3 regions of the Erythrobacter sp. MTPC3 genome follow, and region 3 is predicted to be linked to each of the others. Evidence: predicted binding sites of a transcription regulator. Region 3 holds the regulator's gene; each other region holds the start of a gene.
What was found. The regulator LexA, encoded in region 3, represses DNA repair genes until DNA is damaged. The targets are predictions, from matches to a motif close to GTTCCNCNCTTGTTCT.
Positions count from the first base shown of each region.

Region 1: a site for LexA is predicted at 1,334-1,349, ahead of ACGHU1_RS11320 (ribonucleoside-diphosphate reductase subunit alpha). Genes of this name have one in related genera too.
Region 2: a site for LexA is predicted at 5,552-5,567, ahead of ACGHU1_RS01725 (putative DNA modification/repair radical SAM protein). Genes of this name have one in related genera too.

Region 1 covers NZ_BTGP01000007.1:194,075-201,515, forward strand. The annotation lists gene ACGHU1_RS11315 (alpha/beta fold hydrolase) at 1-775, shown strand, start outside; gene ACGHU1_RS11320 (ribonucleoside-diphosphate reductase subunit alpha) at 1,410-3,470, shown strand; gene ACGHU1_RS11325 (PilZ domain-containing protein) at 3,605-3,964, shown strand; gene ACGHU1_RS11330 (hypothetical protein) at 4,099-4,284, shown strand; gene ACGHU1_RS11335 (ribonucleotide-diphosphate reductase subunit beta) at 4,481-5,530, shown strand; gene ACGHU1_RS11340 (hypothetical protein) at 5,761-5,913, shown strand; gene ACGHU1_RS11345 (hypothetical protein) at 5,919-6,314, opposite strand; gene ACGHU1_RS11350 (hypothetical protein) at 6,792-7,091, shown strand; gene ACGHU1_RS11355 (hypothetical protein) at 7,152-7,424, shown strand.
Region 2 covers NZ_BTGP01000001.1:344,591-352,031, forward strand. The annotation lists gene ACGHU1_RS01715 (error-prone DNA polymerase) at 1-2,826, opposite strand, end outside; gene ACGHU1_RS01720 (UdgX family uracil-DNA binding protein) at 2,828-4,300, opposite strand; gene ACGHU1_RS01725 (putative DNA modification/repair radical SAM protein) at 4,300-5,538, opposite strand; gene ACGHU1_RS01730 (phosphoribosyl-AMP cyclohydrolase) at 5,801-6,424, shown strand; gene ACGHU1_RS01735 (PilZ domain-containing protein) at 6,488-6,826, opposite strand; gene ACGHU1_RS01740 (DUF6504 family protein) at 6,902-7,441, opposite strand, start outside.
Region 3 covers NZ_BTGP01000001.1:131,048-138,488, forward strand. The annotation lists gene ACGHU1_RS00635 (ComEC/Rec2 family competence protein) at 1-1,882, shown strand, start outside; gene lexA (transcriptional repressor LexA) at 1,905-2,594, opposite strand; gene ACGHU1_RS00645 (molybdopterin molybdotransferase MoeA) at 2,787-3,977, opposite strand; gene moaC (cyclic pyranopterin monophosphate synthase MoaC) at 3,977-4,450, opposite strand; gene trpC (indole-3-glycerol phosphate synthase TrpC) at 4,590-5,378, opposite strand; gene trpD (anthranilate phosphoribosyltransferase) at 5,383-6,375, opposite strand; gene ACGHU1_RS00665 (anthranilate synthase component II) at 6,372-6,983, opposite strand; gene pip (prolyl aminopeptidase) at 6,980-7,441, opposite strand, start outside.

The DNA of each region.
Region 1 (7,441 bases), on a different contig from region 3:
CGGGCACGGGTTCCGCGTTATCCGTTACGACAATCGCGACATCGGTTTGTCGCAGAAGATGGAAGGGGCGAAGGCGCCCGGTCTCCGCACACAGGTGCTGCGCAAGATGATCGGATTTCCTGCGCGTGTGCCCTATACGCTGGCCGATATGGCGGCGGATGGCGCAGGGCTGCTTGATGCGCTGGAAATCGGCCGGGCGCATGTCGTCGGCGCGTCGATGGGCGGAATGATCGCGCAGCTCATGGCGATCAATCACGCGGACAAACTGCTGTCGATGACGTCAATCATGTCGACCACCGGCCACCCGAAACTGCCGACTGCCGATAAACAGGCGATGGACGCGCTGATCGCCCCGATCAAGTCGATGGAGGAAGAAGACCTGATCGCGCACGGCATCAATATTCAGCAAAGCATCGGCAGTCCTGGCTTCCCTGCCGATCCTGAACGCCGGCGCGAGCGGGTGAAGACAGCCGTGCGCCGCAGCGTTTATCCCGCCGGCCTGCCGCGCCAGCTGGCCGCGATCATAGACGATGGCGACCGCAGAGAGCGGCTTAAATCCGTGACTACACCAACATTGGTGCTGCACGGAGAGGATGATCCGCTGGTCAAGCTGGAGGGCGGGAAAGACACCGCTGCGCATATTTCTGGCGCGAAACTGGTCACCATGCCCGGCTGGGGCCACGATCTTCCGATTGAGCTGGTGGACCGGATCGCGCAGGAAATCGTAGGCCATGCCAAATCTGTGAATGCCGAGGTCAGCGCGGCCAGCGCCTGATAGTGTGAGGCGCGATTAGCGGCATCGCGAAGAGCGGAGCCTGCAGATCGCACCAGATGCGCCAAATCGGCATTGGAGCGTCCTGCGCGGCTGTGATCGCAGGCTAGCGGAGGCGCCCCGAGGGGGCGCTACGGATTCGATTGTTGCGCATCTGGATTCGATTGATTCACAAGCCCGCGCACATCCTTTTGCACGCCAAAATTTTTTCGCAGATTCGTTTTTGGGCTTGCGCGTCTGACAAGCCTAGGAAAACCGGCGCGTCGCGGCGTTGCAGGCGGATAATACACCGGCGATTTGGCCGCGCAGTTTCCCTTAATCGGCATTTACCCTCTTGCGCGCTGGCAGCGCATGATTCAGTATTTAGTGGTTGTTCGGGGCTGCACACCCACAAGACCTAGTGATCGCAGCGCTTGAGCCCCATATAGGCAATCGGGGCTTTTGCGCAGGGGATCGGAGTCTCCCTTTCAGGTTGTGCGGCACCGGCAGGGGGCACATCGGGGTATAAGTTTCGGGACAAGCTGTGGCTTTACCGGGGATATCCTGAGGATTGTCTGGTAGAGAACAGAATCGGAACATGGGACTTTCTTCGCTAGAAGGGCGTCGCACCCCGATTCGCGAACCGAGCGGGGCTACGATGGAATTTAAAGCGAGTGATGGCGTGCCAAACGAAACTTCAGGCGACCTGCTGACCGACACTGATACCGGTGCGGCCAGCGATAGCGCCCCCACGAGAACAACACCCCCGGCAACGAAAGCGGTGAGCATGAAAACGAGCGACAAAGGCAGCGAAGAGCTGGTCGCACAAAAAGCGGGCGAGGCGCTTGCTGGCGCGATGGGCGCAGTGGCCAAGGCCGCTGGCGACACCGACAGCAAAAAGGTCAATGACCGCCGCTTCACGATCACGACCGACGCATCGCGAGACGCGAACCTGACCGAATTCGGCAAGGAAACGCTCACCGATCGTTACCTGCTGCCGGGTGAGACATACCAGGATCTGTTTGCGCGCGTGGCCGATGCCTATGCCGACGATCAGGAACACGCGCAGCGCTTGTACGATTACATCTCGAACCTGTGGTTCATGCCGGCTACCCCGGTGCTTTCCAATGGCGGCACCGCGCGCGGCCTGCCGATCAGCTGCTATCTCAACAGCGTGTCCGACAGCTTGAACGGGATTGTGGACACCTGGAACGAGAACGTGTGGCTCGCGTCGAAGGGCGGCGGGATCGGCACATATTGGGGCAATGTGCGCGGCATTGGCGAACCGGTCGGCCTTAACGGCAAGACCAGCGGCATCATCCCGTTCGTGCGCGTCATGGACAGCCTGACGCTGGCGATCTCGCAAGGCTCTCTGCGGCGCGGGTCGGCGGCGTGTTATCTCGATGTGTCGCACCCTGAAATCGAGGAATTCCTTGAAATCCGCAAACCATCGGGTGATTTTAACCGCAAGGCGTTGAACCTGCACCACGGCGTGCTGCTGACCGACGATTTCATGGAAGCCGTGCGCGATGGCGCCGAGTTTGATTTGAAATCACCAAAGACCGGCGAAGTGCGCGGCACAGTGGATGCGCGTTCGCTGTTCCAGAAACTGGTCGAAACCCGCCTTGCCACTGGTGAGCCATACATCGTGTTCAACGACACGGTGAACCGCATGATGCCAAAGCATCACCGCGACCTGGGCCTCAAGGTTTCAACCTCGAACCTTTGCAGCGAAATTACCCTGCCGACGGGTATCGATCACCTTGGCAATGACCGTACGGCGGTATGCTGCCTATCCTCGCTCAACCTCGAAAAGTGGGATGAGTGGAACGGCGACAAGCAATTCATCGAGGACGTAATGCGTTTCCTCGACAACGTTCTACAGGATTATATCGACCGCGCGCCGGACGAGATGGCCCGCGCAAAGTACTCCGCAGAGCGTGAACGTTCGGTCGGCCTCGGCGTCATGGGGTTCCATTCCTTCCTTCAGCAAAAAGGGCTGGGCTTCGAAACTGCGATGGCGAAGGCGCTGAACCTCAAAATGTTCAAGCATATTCAGGCCAAGGCGTCCGAGGCGAGCATGTTGCTGGCGCAGGAACGCGGGCCGTGCCCCGACGCCGCCGATATGGGCGCGATGGAGCGGTTCAGTTGCAAGATGGCGATCGCACCAACGGCGTCGATCAGCATCATTTGCGGCGGTACGTCTGCCTGCATCGAGCCGATCCCGGCGAATATCTACACCCACAAAACCCTGTCGGGCAGCTTCATCGTGAAGAACCCGTATCTGGAAAAGGTGCTCGATAAAAAATCGAAGAATTCAAACAACATCTGGAATTCGATCCTGGAGCAGGGCGGCAGCGTCCAGCACCTCGACTTCCTGACTGCGGAAGAAAAAGCGAGCTTCAAGACCAGCTTTGAAATCGACCAGCGTTGGCTGCTCGAATTCGCCGCCGACCGTTCGCCCTACATCGATCAGGCGCAGTCGCTGAACCTGTTCATCCCGGCGGATGTCGACAAGTGGGACCTGATGATGCTGCACTTCCAGGCGTGGGAAAAAGGCATCAAATCGCTTTATTACCTCCGCTCCAAATCGGTGCAGCGCGCAGGCTTTGCCGGCGGCGTCGAGGCTGACAACACGAAAGACGCGCCCGAAATCGCACTGAAAGCCGAACTTGGCGAACAGCAGACCGATTACGAGGAATGCCTCAGCTGCCAGTAAGCGTGTGACGTTTTTCCAATCTTGCAAAACCCCGCGAGGCAAAGCGCTTCGCGGGGTTTTTCTTGGTCGCCTCGGCGTGCACGTGGCTGCGCGTTTACGCAGACTTAAGCCTATCGCTGTAGCGCATGCGCGTTATGCAGACACGTCAGACTTCGCGCAAAACGATCAGCTTGCCCGGACGCTTTTACACCGGCGCAGGCCAGCTCGTCGATGTCACCTTGAGTGAGCTATCGGTGGGCGGTTGCCGCTTTGCCGCACCGGGAAAGGCGCTCATCCCGGGCACTCCGTTGCAAGTGTATATCGGCGCATCCGGTCCCCACCGCGCCAATGTCCGTTGGAGTGAAAATGGCGAAGTTGGCGTGACATTCGCCGCGCCGTTTACGCAGCCGCAAATCGACGCGTTCGAAAACGGCGAAGAGCCCGGCACACCCGGCACCGCGCAGGCGGACACGCTTGACCAGTTATCAAAGGCAAAGCCGCACCGTTTCTGCTGAACGCATATCGTGTTTTCGCTGATGGCGCGCCAAAATGCGGGCGCGGCCCACTCGCGCGCGGGCAATAATTGTGTCATCATTCGCTGACTGGGCCGCATTCCGGCCCGGAGATTGCGATTAAGAAAGATGACATCATGACGCCAATCACCTGGATCGGGATCGCTGGCACCGCACTGGCGCTCGTGTTTCTGATTGCCGCGATCCGCAAATTGCGCACGGCCCAGACCGGCCACACCGCCAATGCCGCGCGCATCCACATCCCTGTAGTGCTCGCTTTCCTGCCGATTTTGTGGCTCGTCGTATTGTTCATGCAAGGGTGAGAAACACCGGCGTTTGCGCACCGTGCAATCACCGCACTTGCATAGCGCGCACGGCCCCGCACTTCGCCTCCTGACCCGACTCGGTTCGACTCAAATTTTACACGGTTTATCCCCGCATAAACCTACGTGGTTGCCTTCGTTTCGTAGCTCTGTTTCCCTATATGGGTAAGCGAATACGAACCGAAGGAAACACAACATGTCGTTGCTCGAAGCCCGCTCCACCTACAAGCCGTTCGAATATCCGTGGGCTTACGACTTCTGGAAACGCCAGCAGCAAATCCACTGGATGCCCGAAGAGGTGCCTTTGGGAGAGGACTGCCGCGATTGGGCGCAGAAAATCACCGAGCATGAGCGCAATTTGCTCACCCAGATCTTCCGGTTCTTCACCCAGGCCGATGTCGAGGTGCAGAACTGCTATCACGAACAATATGGCCGGATCTTCAAACCGACCGAGATCAAGATGATGCTCGCCGCGTTCTCCAATATGGAGACCGTGCATATCGCCGCCTACAGCCACCTGCTCGACACAATCGGGATGCCTGAAAGCGAATACAGCGCCTTCCTCGAATATGAGGAGATGGCGGACAAGCATAGCTACATGCACCAGTTCAACGTCGAAACGGACGAGGATATCGCCCGCACGCTCGCCATGTTCGGCGGCTTTACCGAAGGGCTGCAGCTGTTCGCCAGTTTTGCGATGCTGATGAACTTCCCGCGCTTCAATAAGATGAAGGGCATGGGCCAGATCGTATCGTGGTCGGTCCGCGATGAAACGCTGCACTGCGAAGGCATCATCAAGATGTTCCACACCTTCTGCGAGGAGCGCCAGTGCCTCACCAAGGCGGTGAAGGAAGACATCATCGATATCTGCCAGAAAACCGTCCGTCTCGAAGATGCTTTCATCGACCTCGCATTCGAAATGGGCCCGGTTGAAGGGATGACCCCGACCGATATCAAGAAATACATCCGCTACATCGCCGACTGGCGGCTCAAGCAGCTGAAATTGCAGCCGATCTACCTGATCGAAGAGCACCCGCTGCCATGGCTCAGCCCGCTGCTGAACGGTGTGGAGCACGCCAACTTCTTCGAAGCGCGCGCCACCGAATATTCCAAAGGTGCCACCACCGGCGACTGGAACACCGTATGGTCCAGCTTCGACAAGCGCCAGAAGGCCAAAGCCGTCAACGAAGACGAAGCGGCGGATGAAGGCCCGGATATGTTCGGAGCTGTCGAAGCGGCGGAGTAATTTGCATTGATCGCCTTGCTTAAGGCGATCAACAGACGACAAATTCAAATTTGAATAATCACCGTGTTTGGGGGAGAGCCGCGATGCTTTCCCCCGACCTCGTTTCATTCGCCTGCCCGGTGTCATTCTGACGCAAGCGTCAGCGATCCGTGCGGGTAATGGAATGTAATTGTCCGTTCGTCCGCCGATGTTGTGCTAAGCTGCGGCTCCAAACAGAAAGGAGCCACTCCATGCAAGAAACCACTATCGCCGACCGCAAGAAGGAACTGCGAAACCTGCTCGACAAGCTTGAAGCGCATCCGGACAAGGCTTTTCCCGAAGAGCGCGCGCGCGTGGCCGTGCTGCAAAATATGCTCGCCGCGCACGAAAAAGCGAACGCGTAAGGCTTTTACCGGCCCCTCGCCGCGAGCCGGGGTATCAGTCCAAACGCGATCTGCCCGAGAAACCCGTACAAACCTGGCGGCGCAATCAGTGAGGCAAGCCATGAGCGCACTGCCTCTGATCGCCCCGCATCATGGGCCAGCAATGCAGCTAGCGCCATTTCCGATGCCATCAGCAGCGCAAAGGCAAGAGCGCCCATCGCCAGAGCTGAGCATGCGTTGTCTATCTTCATACGCCGCATCACTCGCCGTGCCGCGATCCAGCTTGCTGCCAGAATGATCGGGATTTCAATCAGGATGAATGTGCTTTCACCCACAGCGTCGCCGCCCCAAACCGTCCGCGCCGTGCCCAGTATAAAGCCGAGGCTGAAAATGACCGCCCAATACGTGATGCTAGCGTGCACCAAAGCTGGGCGGGGGGATATCGGCGCTGCTGCCGGGTCACTTTCCATATTCACATTATAGCACCGAAACTTACCGCGCAGATTTGACCCATATCAAAGGCGTGCCTGCACGCTGCGCTAAACTGACATCACATTCAAAAGCGGGAGGGCCCCGGTAGGTCTCGGCAAACGGCCTATAAACTCACCGAAATACTGAAGCACGACCGCTGTAATCGAACCGCCAAGCGCACCGGACCGAGGTTGAAACCGAAGCGGCCAGCGTTCATCGGACCGAGGCGCTGAAGAAACAGCTCCGGGCACTGCTCGATGAAATCACCGCGACTGTTTCAGCCGCGCGGGCCGGAACGGCCTGAATCGACCAGGGTCGGGATCTTGGCGGTGAAGGGGGCTGACTGATGCCGCCCACTTCTTTTCGGAACAGGCAGGCCCCCATTTGCATTGGTTAATCAACCAGACAGATTTCCAAGGATCAATTTAATGCGCACCACATTCAAGCCCATCGTCACCATGATGACCGCCGTCACCGCCGCCAGCTTCACTCTGGCCGCTTGCACTGCCGAAACGGAAGAGGGTGCGGCTGCGCCCGAAGCCGGGATCGAAGCGCCTGCCGACGGTGCCGATCTGACCGGCGCGGAAATTTCAGAAGCGGTGCCCGGCGTAGAAGCGGCCGCGCCCGAAGGGGAAACCGGCACGACCGCCGACCTCAACGAAGCAGAGGGCAACATCGTCTACACCGAAGACGCCGATCCCGACCGCGAAGCACAGCCCGGCGACTGATCCCGCGCATTCGGCCGCGCCTCCGCCCAATCAGACCAACATTCATAAAGAGACATTCTTATGCGCCACCCATCCAAATCCGCGCCCATCCTGCTGACCGCAATCGCTGCAACCAGCCTTTCTCTCGCCGCCTGCACGACTGAGCCTGACGAGGTCGCCGAAACGCCGCTTGATGAAGCCACCGTCACCGATGCGGACGCTGCTGCTGTCGGAATCCCCGAGAAACAGGGCGAGGCATCCCCCGAGACTGCTGTGCCCGAAGCCTCCGCCGAAGGTGCGATGCCAGAAGAGCGCGGATCGGGCGCAGAGCCGACCGTCCCCATCGAAGACTGAACGGTCATCACGGGTCC
Region 2 (7,441 bases), 210 kb from region 3:
CAGCGCCTGACGGCGTGACAATTGCATAGAGGCAAAGCAATCGGCGCTGGCAAGCCGCTCAATATGAGCAGGCGAAAGCCCGGCACGCCCACGCAGCGCAGCCACGTCATGAAATATGCCGTTCTCCTCGCGCTCTGCGATCATCTGTGCTGCAACATGTTCGGGCATACCGTCAATCTGCCTCAGGCCAAGGCGCATCGCGATGTGCCGGTCGAACCGGCCATGCTCGCCCTCTTTTACCCCACCTTCAGTGGCCGTGCCGATTTCCTCCAGCGTGCAATCCCACATGCTGCAATTTACGTCCGCTGGCAGCACCTCGACCCCGTGGTCGCGTGCATCGCGCACAATCTGGGCCGGTGCGTAAAAGCCCATTGGCTGCGAATTCAGCAGGCCACATGCAAACGCCGCCGGGAAATGGCATTTGAGCCAGCTCGACACGTAAACCAGATGCGCAAAGCTGGCCGCGTGGCTTTCGGGAAAACCGTATTCGCCAAAGCCTCTGATCTGGTTGAAGCACCGTTCGGCAAATTCGCGGTCGTATCCGCGCGTTACCATGCGTTCGACCATCATATCCTGAAGTTCATCGACCATCCCGCGCGACCGGAACGTTGCCATCGCCTTGCGCAGCCGGTTCGCCTCCAGACTGGAAAACTTCGCCGCATCCAGCGCGATCTTCATCGCCTGTTCCTGAAAGATCGGCACGCCCAGCGTCCGTTCCAGAATGCTGGACAATTCATCCGGCGGACCATGCTGCGGCGATGGTTTGGGAATTGCGACCTGCTCTGCCCCGCGCCGCCTTTTCAAATAAGGGTGCACCATATCCCCCTGGATCGGGCCGGGCCGGACAATCGCCACCTGAATGACAAGGTCGTAGAATTCACGCGGGCGCAGGCGCGGAAGCATGTTCATCTGCGCGCGGCTTTCCACCTGAAACACGCCGAGCGAATCCCCTTTGCGCAGCATCGCATAGGTTTCCGGGTCTTCGCGCGGCACCGTGGCCAGCGTCAGGGCGCGGTCATGATGCCCCTCCAGCAAATCGAGGCATTTTTTTATGCAGGTCAGCATCCCCAGCGCCAGCACATCGACTTTCAGAATGCCCAGCGCCTCAATATCGTCCTTGTCCCACTCAATAAAACTGCGATCGGGCATCGCCCCGTTACCGATCGGCACGGTCTGCGTCAGCGCGCCTTCGGTCAGAATGAATCCGCCGACATGCTGCGAAAGGTGGCGCGGCATCCCGATCATCTGCTGGGTAAGTTTCAGCACACGGTTGAGGTGCGGATCGGTCATGTCCATGCCGATCTCCTCGACATGGGCCTCACCGATTTCGCGCCCGTGCCCGCCCCACACTGTCCGCGCGAGCGAGCTGGTTATGTCCTCCGACAGTCCCATCGCCTTGCCCACTTCGCGGATCGCCATGCGCGGGCGGTAATGGATGACTGTGGCGGTCAACCCGGCGCGGTGACGGCCGTATTTCTTGTAAATGTACTGAATCACCTCCTCGCGCCGCTCATGCTCGAAATCGACATCGATATCGGGCGGCTCCTTGCGTTCTTCGGAAATGAAGCGGTCGAACAAAAGCTGGTGTTTGGCCGGATCGACGCTGGTTATCTCAAGGCAGTAGCAAACCGCAGAATTGGCCGCGCTGCCGCGCCCCTGACACAGGATCGGCGGTTCGACGCGCCGCGCGAAATCGACGATATCCTTGATGGTGAGGAAATACCGCGCAAGATCCAGTTTCGCGATCAGGGCAAGCTCACGCTCCAGCGTATCGCGCACGCTGTCCGGCACGCCGCAGGGATAGCGCCGCTCTGCACCGTTCCATGTCTCCGTCTCGAGGTATTCCTGCGGTGACATCCCGTCGGGATAAATCTCTTCGGGATATTCGTAGCGCAGTTCATCAAGGCTGAAATCACAGGCATCCGCCACATCGCGCGCGGCGCGGATCGCGTGGGGCCAGCGGGCAAACAGCCGCAGCATATCCTGCGGAGATTTGAGGTGCCGTTCGGCATTGGCATGGAGCAGGTGCCCTGCCTGCGCCACGGTCGTCTTGTTCGCAATTGCCGTCATCACATCCTGCAAGGGGCGGCGCTGCGGCGCGTGGTAATGCACATCGTTGGTCGCCAGCAGGCCAAGGCCATGCGCACGGGCCAGCGCATCAAGCCGGTCGATCCGGGCAATATCCTCCCCGCGGTAAAGATAGCTTGCGGCAAGGTGGCGCAGGCTGGGCAGGCCGCGCACCAGATGTGGCAGAATATCGGGCAAAGCGCCCGTTACATGGCTTTCCAGATCGCTGCCATCCAGCGCGACGACATTGCTGGCCCATGCAGGCACGCTCACCCTCTCATCCAGATCATCCGGCGGAATCAGGATCAGCTGCACGTCCTCTGCATGATCAGCCAGCATGGCGAGGTCGATTTCGCACACGCCTTTTTCCTGCCATTCCCCGTTCAGCGTCTGCATCCGCCCTGTGCTGATAAGCTGGCATAGCCGCCCGTACGCCGCGCGGTTCTTTGGATAGGCGAGGAAGGCCAGTCCCTCTACCGTTTCAATGCGCGTGCCGATCACGGGGCGCAGTTTGAGCGTTGCGGCCTCTGTGTGGATGCGAACCACGCCCGCCATCGAATTCGCATCGGCGATCCCGATGGCATCATATCCCAAGGCGCGGGCCGTCATCACAAGGTCGACTGCATCGGATGCACCGCGCAGGAAACTGAAACAGCTGACAAGCCCCAGCTCAACGAAAGGCGCGCGCGGCGGCGTCTCGATCAGGTCGGGATCGACATCCAGCGTGCGTTTATCGGGGGTAAGCGGGGCGTCGGGCATGTCACGCTGCCAGCTCCAGAAGGCGCGATTTTACTGCCGTCAAATCCGCCTCGAACAAAGCCGCCTGCTTCTCACGCGCATCGCCTTCCAGACGCAGGAGGTAGGACGGGTGCGCCGTCACCCACAGTTCGGACCCGTCCTCCAGCATGGCAGGTTTGCCGCGCGCTTTTGAAATGCTCACCGTCTTACCCAGCAGGCTGCGCGCAGCCGACGCGCCAAGGGCCAGCACCACGCGCGGTTTTACAGCGGCCCGTTCTGCCTCCAGCCACCAGCGGCAGGTGTCGATCTCTTTGGCCTGCGGGCTTTGGTGGATGCGCCGTTTGCCCCGCTGGACGTATTTGAAATGTTTCACCGCATTGGTGACATAGGCATCCGCGCGATCAATCCCGGTGCGCGTCAGATACTGGTCCAGCAATTGGCCCGCCGGACCGACAAACGGCCTGCCCTGCATGTCCTCCTGATCGCCCGGCTGTTCGCCCACGATCATCAGCGCAGCACCCGGTGCGCCCTCACCCATGACAGCGCGGGTGCCGCAATCGGCAATGGGACAATCGCGGCAATTCGCAATCGCATCGGCAACCGCCGTCAGAGTGCCGGGCTGCTGGCGCTCTTCGCGCATTCCCGCCGCCACCATCCCTGCCTCGCGCGCCTGGGCGCCCGCGATCAGATCAGGGATCATCTCGGCCTCGGGCATGTTCTTCCAGTATTTCTTGGGCATCTCCGAAAGCATCGCCCCGACTTTCAGCCGCGCGGGATTGAAGATGGAGGCGTAATACGACTTCCACAGATCCTCCACCGGATCGCCCGATGGCGCATCGCTGCGCTGCGCCGGACCGCTTTCGCGCATCACCTTGCCGTCCCAATGAATGCAGCCGCACGGGGTCAGGATCGACCAGTTCATATTGGCAAAGCGGCGCATGAAGAAACTGGCATTGGCGCGCACGATATGATGGTCAGGCTCAAACCACGCGGCATAGTGTTCGCCTGCCTCTGCGGCGCCATCCTCGCCCGCCACTTCGCGGAAACGGACGAAAGCGTGCATTTTATGGCTGTCGCGCCGCACCGATTTATCCAGCTCCTCGATCCGGCGCACATCGGGGTCGGCCTTGTCCTCCATCGCGCGTGGATTGGACTGGAGCCGCCAGAGCATCCGGTACAGCAGGCCAAAACGTTCGGGATCGGAATGAAGCGCTGCGTTACGGGCGAGTTTCATGAAGCGTTTGCTGGCACGGACAGGCGGAGCGTCCGCATCCGGCACAGGCAACCGCTTTTCCCGGCTAGACGGCCCTTCCTGCGCAAACAGATCGCCCGTCCCGCCCGGTTCAACCCAGCTCACACGATCAGGCGGCACATCGCACTGGATCAGCGCCCGCGCGCGCTCTCGCCAGAATGCGAAATCATCAGGCGTCGGCAGGTGCACAACATAGCGCGAGCCGAGAGAGGCGTTCTGCACCGAGGCCTTTTGAGCGCCCATCAAAACAGCTCCAGCTGTTCTTGCCGGGGCGCCAGCAAAGCGCGCAGATCAGCGCGGTCGGTCAGCGCCGTAGGCCGCCAGTCCAGCGCGACCAGAAACGGGCGCACCTTGGCAATCGACTGGGTCAGCTTCGCCACATCATCGAGCCGCAAAGTCCGGTGCCGCCGCGCGGCAAGGATCCGGCCTACCGCCGTCGTCCCCAGCCCCGGCACCCGCAGCAATTGTTCTTTCGGTGCACGGTTCACATCGACCGGAAAACTGCCGCGAAATTTCAGCGCCCATGCCAGTTTGGGGTCAATATCAAGCGGCAGGTTGCCGTGCGCATCGGTCGCCTGCGCGACTTCTCCCGCAGCATAGCCGTAAAACCGCATCAGCCAGTCCGACTGGTAAAGACGGTGTTCGCGCATCAGCGGAGGGCGTTTTAAGGGTAGCACCGCGCTCGCATCGGGGATTGGCGAGAACGCGCTGTAATAGACGCGGCGCAGGCCGAAATTGCCGTATAGCGTGCTCGCCTTGCCAACGATATCGGCATCGCTGGCATTATCCGCGCCCACGATCATCTGGGTGGATTGGCCCGCCGGGGCAAAGCGCGGCGCGTGTTTGAACCGCTTCCTTTCATCCTTCGCCTCGATGATGCGCGATTTGGTTTTGGCGAGCGCACCTTCGATCTGGTGTTCATCCTTGTCCGGGGCCAAGCGGTTCAAACCTTTGCGTGTCGGCAGTTCGACATTGATCGAAACACGGTCAGCAAACAGCCCGGCCTGATAAATCAATTCGGGATCGGCCTCGGGAATAGTCTTGAGATGAATGTAGCCGCGAAAATCGTATTCCTCGCGCAGGATCCGCGCGCATTCGACCATCTGCTCCATCGTGTAATTGGAGCTTTTGATGATGCCCGATGAAAGGAACAGCCCCTCGATATAATTGCGTTTGTAGAAATTGATCGTGAGGTCAGCGACTTCCTGAGGGGTGAAGCGCGCTCGCCGCACGTTCGAGCTTTTGCGGTTGATGCAGTAGTGACAATCGAAAATGCAGTGATTGGTCAGCAGTACTTTCAGCAGCGAGATACACCGGCCGTCAGGCGCGTAGGCATGGCATATCCCCATCCCTTCGGTCGAGCCGATCCCCTTCCCGCCCAGCGAGTTTTTCTTCGCCGTTCCGGATGACGCGCAGGAGGCATCATATTTTGCCGCATCGGCAAGGATTTCGAGTTTTTGCTGGATCGTTTGTTGAGTCATGGAACACCTATATGTTCCTTGTATGTTCTCAAATCCAGTTCGGCAAATGAAATTACTAGCATTCGCTTGGAACCCGCGCGAGTTTGAGACATTATAACACCACGGACCGGGCCCCTCTGGCGAGCAATCTTGCTCGTGATGTCGGACGTAAATCGCGGCGTATGCCGAAGATTTTGTGACGAGGAGGCCAGTGTCTTCCTCGTCCCTCGAACGAACGGCCAACGCTTCTCGATGGAGCGTATGGCGCCTAAAGGAGACGAACGTGAAGAATTCAATTTCAGTATCTATTAAAACCAAACTGACGCTTGCGGCCGCCGCGAGCGCGCTTTGCACGACAGCTGTCGCCGCACAGAGCACCGGCACCATGCCGCTCGGCGCTGACCAGCCTCGCGCCCCGACCGAGGCGCAATTGCAATGTATCACGGAGAAAGAAGTCGTTGCCGCACAGGAGGCATGGGGCAATGGGATCATAGAGATCGGCGAGGCGTATTCGTCCGGTGGCGATTACCGCCAGGCAGCCATCGATCACATCGACAAATTCTATGCCTATGACGAGAGCCTCGTGCTGTTCAAGCCGACGCTCGCATCAGTCGAACAATTCCGTCCATCATTCGATGGAGCGCTCTCCTATTTCGTCGGAGGCAATCCTTCCTATCCCGAGGACAAGGGTTTTGCGATCACACCGTGGTCAAAAGTACGCTGGCAAAACGCTGGTATCACGAACAACATCTGCAACATGGCAGTCGCCATGGGGAACTACTACTTTACCCCGACCAACGGCGGTGATGAAACGAAGGTCGAGTATACGATCGGATATATTCGCGACGCAGAAGGTGACCTGAAAATGGCCGTGCACAAATCGACCATTCCTTACAGCCCGAATTGATTTTGCGAGACATAGCAGAGGGCCGCTCCTTGGGGGCGGCCCTTTTTGCTGCCTGCTATCTGCTCAGATTTGCTTGCCGCCAGCCTTCTTGGCTTCGACGTATTTGCACATTTGCGAATTGACCAGATGGTCAATGACTGCCGAATGCATCTCGCCTTCGAAGGACACTCCGGCCAGCCTGCCGTCAATCCATGCAACCGTACCGAGCGGCGCGTGGACACCGTCCACCTTGATCGTGACCCGATCGCCGATTTCCGCAAATCCATTTGAGCCGCGAATCTTGCAGCCGCCTTCGGAAATATCGATCAAATCGACATAAACAGGGCGCGACTTCACGCGGCCCTTCACCATCAAGCTGAGCGACCGTCGCTCTGCAGCGCGAGAGATGCTGTGCATGTTCATGAGAACGCATTAATGAACAAACGTAAAAATTTGCTGACTGCTAATGTTGGTATGAACCGCGCTGTTGCGAACGCTTCAGCTGTAGAGTCCTTGCAGATACCAATTCGGCATCCCGCCCCTGCCGTCGCCCGCAATGCCGTGACGGTAAATCCAATAGCGCCGCCCCTCGCTGTCTTCGATGCGGTAGTAATCGCGCAGGCGCACTGTCGATTTCTCGCGCCACCATTCCGGCGCAATGCGTTCCGGCCCCTCAACCCGCGACACTTCGCACACATTGCCGCGCCACCGGAAACGCTGGGGCAGCCCATCGGGAGAGGAATACAGGACCGCAATCGATTCGGGTTTATCGAGTATTTTCAGAGGCCTTTCGTGGAACTCTAACATCGGCTGCGAACTGCGCTCTGGCTCCAGCGGGGGCTGCCACGTCTGCGCGCGTTCAGGCAGATGGCTGGCATGGGGAACCGGACGGCGCACGGCGTGCGGGCCAAGCCGGACTGTCAATCTGTCGATGCAGGCATTCAGCGAGGTGCCGTGGCGCTCTGCTGCCTGTTCGACATCGCCCTGCGAAAGGTCGAGCGGTTCGGCCCAGCTGGCGCGCAGCCGCACAGTCTCGAT
Region 3 (7,441 bases):
TATTTTCGCCGCAGGAATATTGGTTATCTGGCTGCGTTCGGAGACCGTCGGTGCAGAGCCGATCGACCGGCCAACAATCGAGCGCGTCCAGGGTTACATCCTCGCCAGAGAGGACCAGCCAGCCCAAAATCGTGTGCGGCTGACGATGGCGGTACGCGACGCGGGAAGCGGTGAAAGCCGGAAAATCCGCGTTAATGTTCCGTTGGACACGCCAGTTTCAGGCGACAAATCGACTGCGATATTGCTGGAGGGTGCGATCATTCGGGCCCGCGTGCGCCTTATGCCACCTGCCAGCCCGATGCTGCCTGGCTCTTATGATTTTGCGCGTGCTGCATGGTTCAAAGGATTGGCTGCAACCGGCAGCGTGATGGGCGGCATCGAAGTCATGGAACAGGCCCCGCCTGCAAGCGGTCTGGCGGCTATTCAGCGCGCGCTTTCATCGCATGTCAGGGAGCGCGTGGACGGCTCCGCTGGAACAATCGCAGCCGCCTTTGCCAGCGGAGACAGAGGCGCCATTACCGAAGCTGACGAAGACGCGATGCGCGATTCCGGTTTGACGCATCTGTTATCAATCAGCGGACTTCATGTGAGCGCCGTGATCGCCGGTGGCTATCTGATCGCACTGAAGTTGTTGGCGGCGTTTCCTCCCCTTGCCCTTAGGGTGCGATTGCCGGTGGCGGCTGCGGCGGCAGGCGCGCTTGCCGGGATTGGATACACGCTGCTGACCGGTGCGGAAGTTCCGACTGTGAGAAGCTGCGCAGCCGCTATGTTGGTCCTTATTGCTCTGGCGCTGGGCAGAGACGCGCTATCATTGCGGATGGTGGCGGCTGCCGCAGTCTTTGTGATGCTTCTGTGGCCGGAAAGCGTGGTTGGGCCTAGCTTTCAGATGAGCTTTTCAGCCGTGCTCGCCATCGTCGCATTGCATTCTTCGGCACCTGCCAAGGCGTTCCTCGCCGCACGAGAGGAGCCTTGGTTGAAGCGAACCGGGCGAAAGGTCGCTATGCTGTTCATCACCGGCCTTGTGATTGAGATTGCGCTCATGCCGATTGTGCTATTCCATTTTCACAGGGCAGGGTTTTACGGCGCTTTTGCCAATGTCTTTGCGATCCCTTTGGTCACTTTTATTTCCATGCCACTGATTGCGTTCGCGCTGGCGCTCGACCTGCTGGGGTTGGGCGGGCCTGCGTGGTGGCTGGTTCAGAAATCGCTCGATGTGCTTCTTGGGCTCGCCCACTTCACATCCGCGCAGCCTGGTGCCGTCAAACTGATGCCGCAGATGGGTTATGGAACCATTGCCATGTTTGTCATCGGCGGCATGTGGCTCGCGCTGTGGAGCGGGAAGGCCCGTTTATGGGGACTGCTGCCTTCGGGCTTGGCCGCCGCGACCTTGCTCGCGACGCCAATCCCGGACCTCCTGATTGGCCGCGAAGGCCGGCATGTCGGCATCACAATCGAAAACGGCGAAGGCGCGCGCGATATGCTGTCATTGCGGAACAGTCGGTCGTCCTATTCGAAGGACAACCTGCTGGAACTCGCCAGCGTGGAAAGCGAACCTATCCCATTGGATCAGTGGAGCGGCGCCAATTGCTCGACTGAATTCTGCCTTGTCACGATCACGCGAGCAGCGCGAGAATGGACGATCCTGATGGCGCGTAACCGTGACATGGTCGAAGAACGCGCCTTGGCTGCAGCATGTGAACGATCCGACATTGTGGTCGCTGACCGGTTCCTGCCGCGATCCTGCATGCCGCGATGGCTTAAAGCGGACCGTCGCTTGCTCCAGAAAACTGGTGGTCTGTCCATCGACCTTGCCAATGAACGGGTCGTCAGCGTTTCAGCTGGTCAGGGACAGCACGGATGGTGGCGCGGGACGCAGGAATAGACCTGCTGCCCCGCGCAACACATCAGTGGTAGCGCCGCAGTAAGCCTGCAAGCTTGCCCTGAACCTTTACCTCACCCGCGCCGTAAACTTGCGGGTCGTACATCGCGTTGGCCGGATCAAGGCGGATATTACCGCCGTCCTTATGGAGGTATTTCAGCGTCGCTTCTTCATCACGGACCAAGGCAACCACGATTTCGCCATCGCGGGCATTGTCAGTCCGACGCACAAGTGCGAAATCACCGTCGAAGATCCCCGCCTCGATCATGGAATCTCCCGATACCTCGAGAGCGTAGTGCTCACCAGGACCAAGCAGCGCAGCCGGAACCGGAAGCGAGCTTTGACCCTCCAGCGCCTCAATCGGAGCACCGGCGGCAATCCGGCCATGCAGCGGGATCTCGATCACGTCATTGGCAGGCTCTGGCGCCTGTTTCATGACCGCAGAGGCCGAGGCGACCGTATCATTGGCATTAACCGTGGCGCGGGGCGTAGGCGTGGAATCTTCGGGTTGGCGGATCACTTCCAGCGCCCGCGCCCTGTTGGGCAAACGCCGGATAAACCCGCGTTCTTCCAAGGCAGAGATCAGGCGGTGAACACCCGATTTGCTCTTGAGATCGAGCGCCTCCTTCATTTCTTCGAAACTTGGCGAGATACCGGTTTCATCCAGACGTTTCTGGATGAATTGGATCAATTCGTGCTGCTTTGCAGTCAGCATGGGGTCACTCCCTAAAACGCACGTGCCGGACCGACAAATAGCCCGTAGTGCCTGTTTCACGCATCCGAAGAGGCACCGATAGCTGGTGCTTTGCCGATACTCCCCGCGCACCGATAAGGTGAACGAATGCGGAACGAATAGGCAACCCGATTCGACCTGTCAAGTTTCGTTAAGCGCGATAACCCGCAGAATTCAGCCGTTGTGGAGGTAAAACACCGGAACTGTCTCGCCTTTCCGCACGAAAAGCGATCCAGCGGGTCGGTCAATCAGGCAGTTCGCCGTGGCAAGCGCCTGCAACGCACTCGAATCCTGAACCGCCGACTGGCTGACGGTTTCACCATCGGCAATTCCTCTCAGGAATTCGCGGCGGCTCCCAGTAGCGGGCAAATCCTCCGCGGCGATGAGGTTGCGCGGCGCGCCCATCGGCGACGTCGATCCAAGCGCGGCGCGGACCAGCGGAATGCCGAACAGAAAACACGTCACGAAACTCGACACCGGATTGCCGGGGAGCCCGAGTATGATTTGCTCGCCGCGCGTCGCCACCATCAATGGCTTGCCGGGCTTTATCGCGACTTTCCAGAACGCGAGGTTCGCCCCCCAGTTGATCAGTGCCTGCTGGACAAGATCGTGATCGCCGACGGATGCGCCGCCTGATGTGATAAGGATGTCATGACCTTCAGCCAGAGCAAGTGCATCGGCCAATGCCTCCGTGTCATCCGCCACCGGGCCAAGCCGGGTTACACCGCCCACTAGAGGGCGCAGCATGGCGGCGATCATCGGGCCGTTGCTTGCAGGAATTTGGTCGGGGCCGCAATCCGCTGGATCGGAGGCCAGTTCATCGCCGCTGTCGAGCACTGCGATCCGTGGCAGCCTGCGCACCGGCAACAGGCCGTGTCCCGCCGCGATGGCTAGCGCGATCTGCGCCGGGCCCATGCTCGTTCCGATCCGCATCACCCGTTCGCCCGCAACAAAGTCGAAACCCTTGCTGCGAACGTGCCGCGCTGCTTCCGGCCGCGTCTCGCCTTGGGCAAGCGATACCGTATCACCCTCGACCACCGCATTTTCCTGTATCAGGACGCGGTCGCTTCCCTCAGGCATTTGGGCACCTGTAGAAATACGGGTGCATTGCCCTTCATCAAGACTGCCCGCAAAGGGGGTGCCGGCGCGGCTTTCTCCTACCTTTGACCACGGCCCGCCGCCGCAAATGGCGTAGCCGTCCATGGCGGACAGGTCCGCTGGCGGCTGCGTTCGCGCGGCCATGAGGTCCTCCGCCAGATAACGCTCTCCGGCAAAGCCATCCGCTGAAACGCGCTCAACACCGAGCTCTGGCGCAAGCGCGAGGAGGCGTGCCTGCGCCTCTTCCAGCGTGAGCATATCAGCCATCAGCTATCTGCTTTCCACGTGCCCGATTTACCGCCGCGTTTCTCAATCAGGCGCACGGCTTCGATAACCATCCCCTTGTCGATCGCTTTTGCCATGTCATAGATTGTCAGCAGCGCGGTGGAGACCGCCACCATCGCCTCCATTTCGACACCCGTTTTGCCGGTTAGCGATGCGCTGGCCGTGACAGCGACTCCGTCTTCTTCGAAGGTGAAGTCGATGCTCACCGCTTCCAACCCGAGGGGATGGCATAACGGGATCAGCTCGCCGGTGCGCTTGGCTGCCATAATGCCCGCAATGCGGGCCGTGCCAAGCACATCGCCTTTTGGCGCATTGCCTGCGCGGATCGCGGCCAGCGCGCTTTGCGACATGGTGATGCGCCCGGCAGCAATGGCAAGTCGCTGGGTTTCAGCCTTCGCGCCGACATTCACCATATGCGCCGCGCCGCTGTCATCGAGGTGGGTCAGATCGCTCATCAGACGCCTCCCTGCAGGGGAGACATGGACCGCATGTTACACGGTCCTGAGCGGGAAGATGGGGCGGCTGAAAAAGGGAGTGGATGCGCTGTCATTCGCCAACCATACCGCGATCCTTAGTGGTAGGACAGACCCGCTCTCAACCGTTCAAAAGCGCCGCCGTGGCCCCTGTGACATCATTCGCGCGCATCAGGCTTTCCCCGACCAGGAATGTGCGCACGCCGGACCGCGCAAGCCGATTGCAATCGGCGTGAGACGAAATCCCGCTTTCCCCGACGAGCAACGCGCCTTCAGGAGCGAGCGGGGCCAGCCTTTCGGTCGTTTCGAGCGTGGTAGTAAAGGTCTTCAGATCGCGATTGTTGACCCCGATCAGGCGCGATTTGAGCTGTTTTGCCGCGCGTTCCAGCTCGGTTTCATCGTGAACCTCGACCAGCACGTCCATCCCGTGATCCAGTGCCGCGCTTTCAATCTCGGCCATCTCGCCGTCTTCCAACGCAGCGACGATAACCAGAATGGCATCCGCACCCAGTGTCCGGGCCTCAAGACACTGCCATGGATCAACCATGAAATCCTTGCGCAGCACAGGCAGAGTGCAGGCCGCCCGCGCCGAGATCAGATATTCATCCGCACCCTGAAAATACGGCGCATCGGTCAGGACCGAAAGACAGGCAGCTCCGCCTGCCTCGTAATCGCTGGCATGTTGGGCGGGACGAAAATCTTCCCGGATCAAGCCTTTTGACGGGCTCGCCTTCTTGATCTCGGCAATAAGCGCATAGCTGGTTTGCGATTTTGTCCGCAGTGCTGCCTCAAACCCGCGAGGGCGGGTCTGGGTGCGCGCGGTCGTTTCCATTTGCGAAAGCGAAATGGCCGCTTTTCGAGCGGCAACGATTTCGCGTTTCGCCGCGCAGATTTCTTCCAGCTTGTTCATAAGGTTACTTTGCCAATTCAATCCATTTTGCGAGCAAGCCAGATGCTTTCCCGCTGTCGAGCGCTTCTGCTGCCATTGCGGCGCCGGTCTGCCAATCCTCCGCATCATCGGCGACCATCAGCGCGGCCGCTGAATTGAGCAAGACCGCATCGCGGTATGCGCTTTTGCCGCCTGCAAGCAGGCCTTTCAATGCCTCGGCATTGTGTGCCGGGTCTCCGCCGCGAATTGCCTCCACCGGAGAATTGGGAAGGCCGGCCATCCCTGCATCAACGCGCTTCATGGCGAAATCTGCGCCCGCGACATCTGCTAGCTCATTCCCGCCCGCAAGGCTCAATTCATCCAGCCCCTCATCACCCGAAACGATGAATGTGCGCTCTGTGCCAAGCCGAGCTTTCGCCTCGGCATAGATGGGGACATAGGCAGGGCGCGCGATCCCGATCAACTGACGTGACACTCCGACAGGGTTGGAAAGCGGCCCCATCAAGTTGAAGATTGTGCGGCGGCCCAGTTTCTTCCGGATAGGCTGAATACGGCCCATCGCGGGATGGTGGTTCGGCGCAAAAAGGAAACAGATGCCGATTTCAGCCAGCGTTTTTTCCGCTGTGCGTCCCGCCGCCTCCATGTCGAGGCCAAGCACCTCAAGAGTGTCGGCTACGCCCGCCTTTGAAGAGATCGCGCGGTTGCCGTGACGCGCGACCGGCACGCCGCAGGCGCCGACCACTAGGCCAACGGCAGTGGAGACGTTGAGCGTGTGGTGTCCATCGCCGCCAGTGCCGCAAACGTCGATAGCGTTGTCTGGTCCAGGCACCGGGATCAACCGGGCACGCAGAGCGCGGGCGGCGCCTGCGATTTCTTCTGCCGTTTCGCTGCGTTCGGTCATTGCGAGCAGGAAGCGGGCGATCTCCTCGTCACTCGCCTCACCGTCGAGGATCCATCCGAAAACCTCTTCGGCCTCGGCTTCATCCATGTGCGGAACGGCTAGCGGCAGCGTCTTCATTGGGTCAGCCTTTCGGGGAGCTTGGCATCGATGCCGCACACCTTCAGGAAATTGGCGAGCATGGCATGACCGTGTTCGGTTGCGATGCTTTCAGGGTGAAACTGCACGCCGTGAATGGGCAGCGTTTCGTGGCGGAAACCCATAACGCTTTGCTCGTCAAGTCCGGGCGTTGCAGCGTGGGCATTGGCGACGAGGACATCGGGCACGTCCACGACTTCAAGGCTGTGATACCGTGTCGCTGTGAAGGGCGAGGGGAGGCCTGCAAAAACGCCGCTATTGTCATGTGTTACAGGCGAGGTTTTGCCGTGCATCAACCCGCCGCGCACCACGCTCCCGCCAAAATGCTGCCCGATCGATTGATGGCCAAGGCATACGCCAAGCAGCGGTTTGCCCGCATCCGCACACGCAGCGACCAGATTAAGGCTGATCCCGGCTTCATTAGGAGTGCAGGGGCCGGGCGAAATGAGATAGCCTGCCGCGCCGATTGCCAATGCTTCAGACGCGCTGATGGCATCATTTCGCTCCACGCGGACGTCAACGTCCAGTTCCATCAGATAATGGACCAGATTGAAGGTAAAGCTGTCGTAATTGTCGATGACGAGGATCATGCGGAATGCTCGGCAAAGGCATCTGTCGCTCGCACCAGCCCATCTATGATCCCCGGTTCGCTGGCGCTGTGCCCGGCATCATGGACCATCCAAAGCTGGGCTTCGGGCCATGCCTTTTTCAGCGCCCATGCCGCTGCGGGCGGGGTGCAGATGTCGTGACGGCCCTGAACGATAATGCCAGGGATGTGTTTGATCCTGTCCATGTTTGCCAGCAGCTGACCTTCTTCAAGGAAGAAGTCCTCAAGGAAGAAACGCGCGCAGATGCGGGCAAATGGCACGGCTTTTGATGGGTCGGCAAATTCTTCGAGCAAACCTTCATTGGGCAGCAGCGTTGCCACGGTGCCCTCCCAAAGTGACCATTCGCGTGCTGCATCCAGACGGGTCTGTTCATCCTCGCTGGTCAGCCGCGCGTAATACGCTTTGACGAGGTCATCACGCTCGCTTTCGGGGATCAGGCC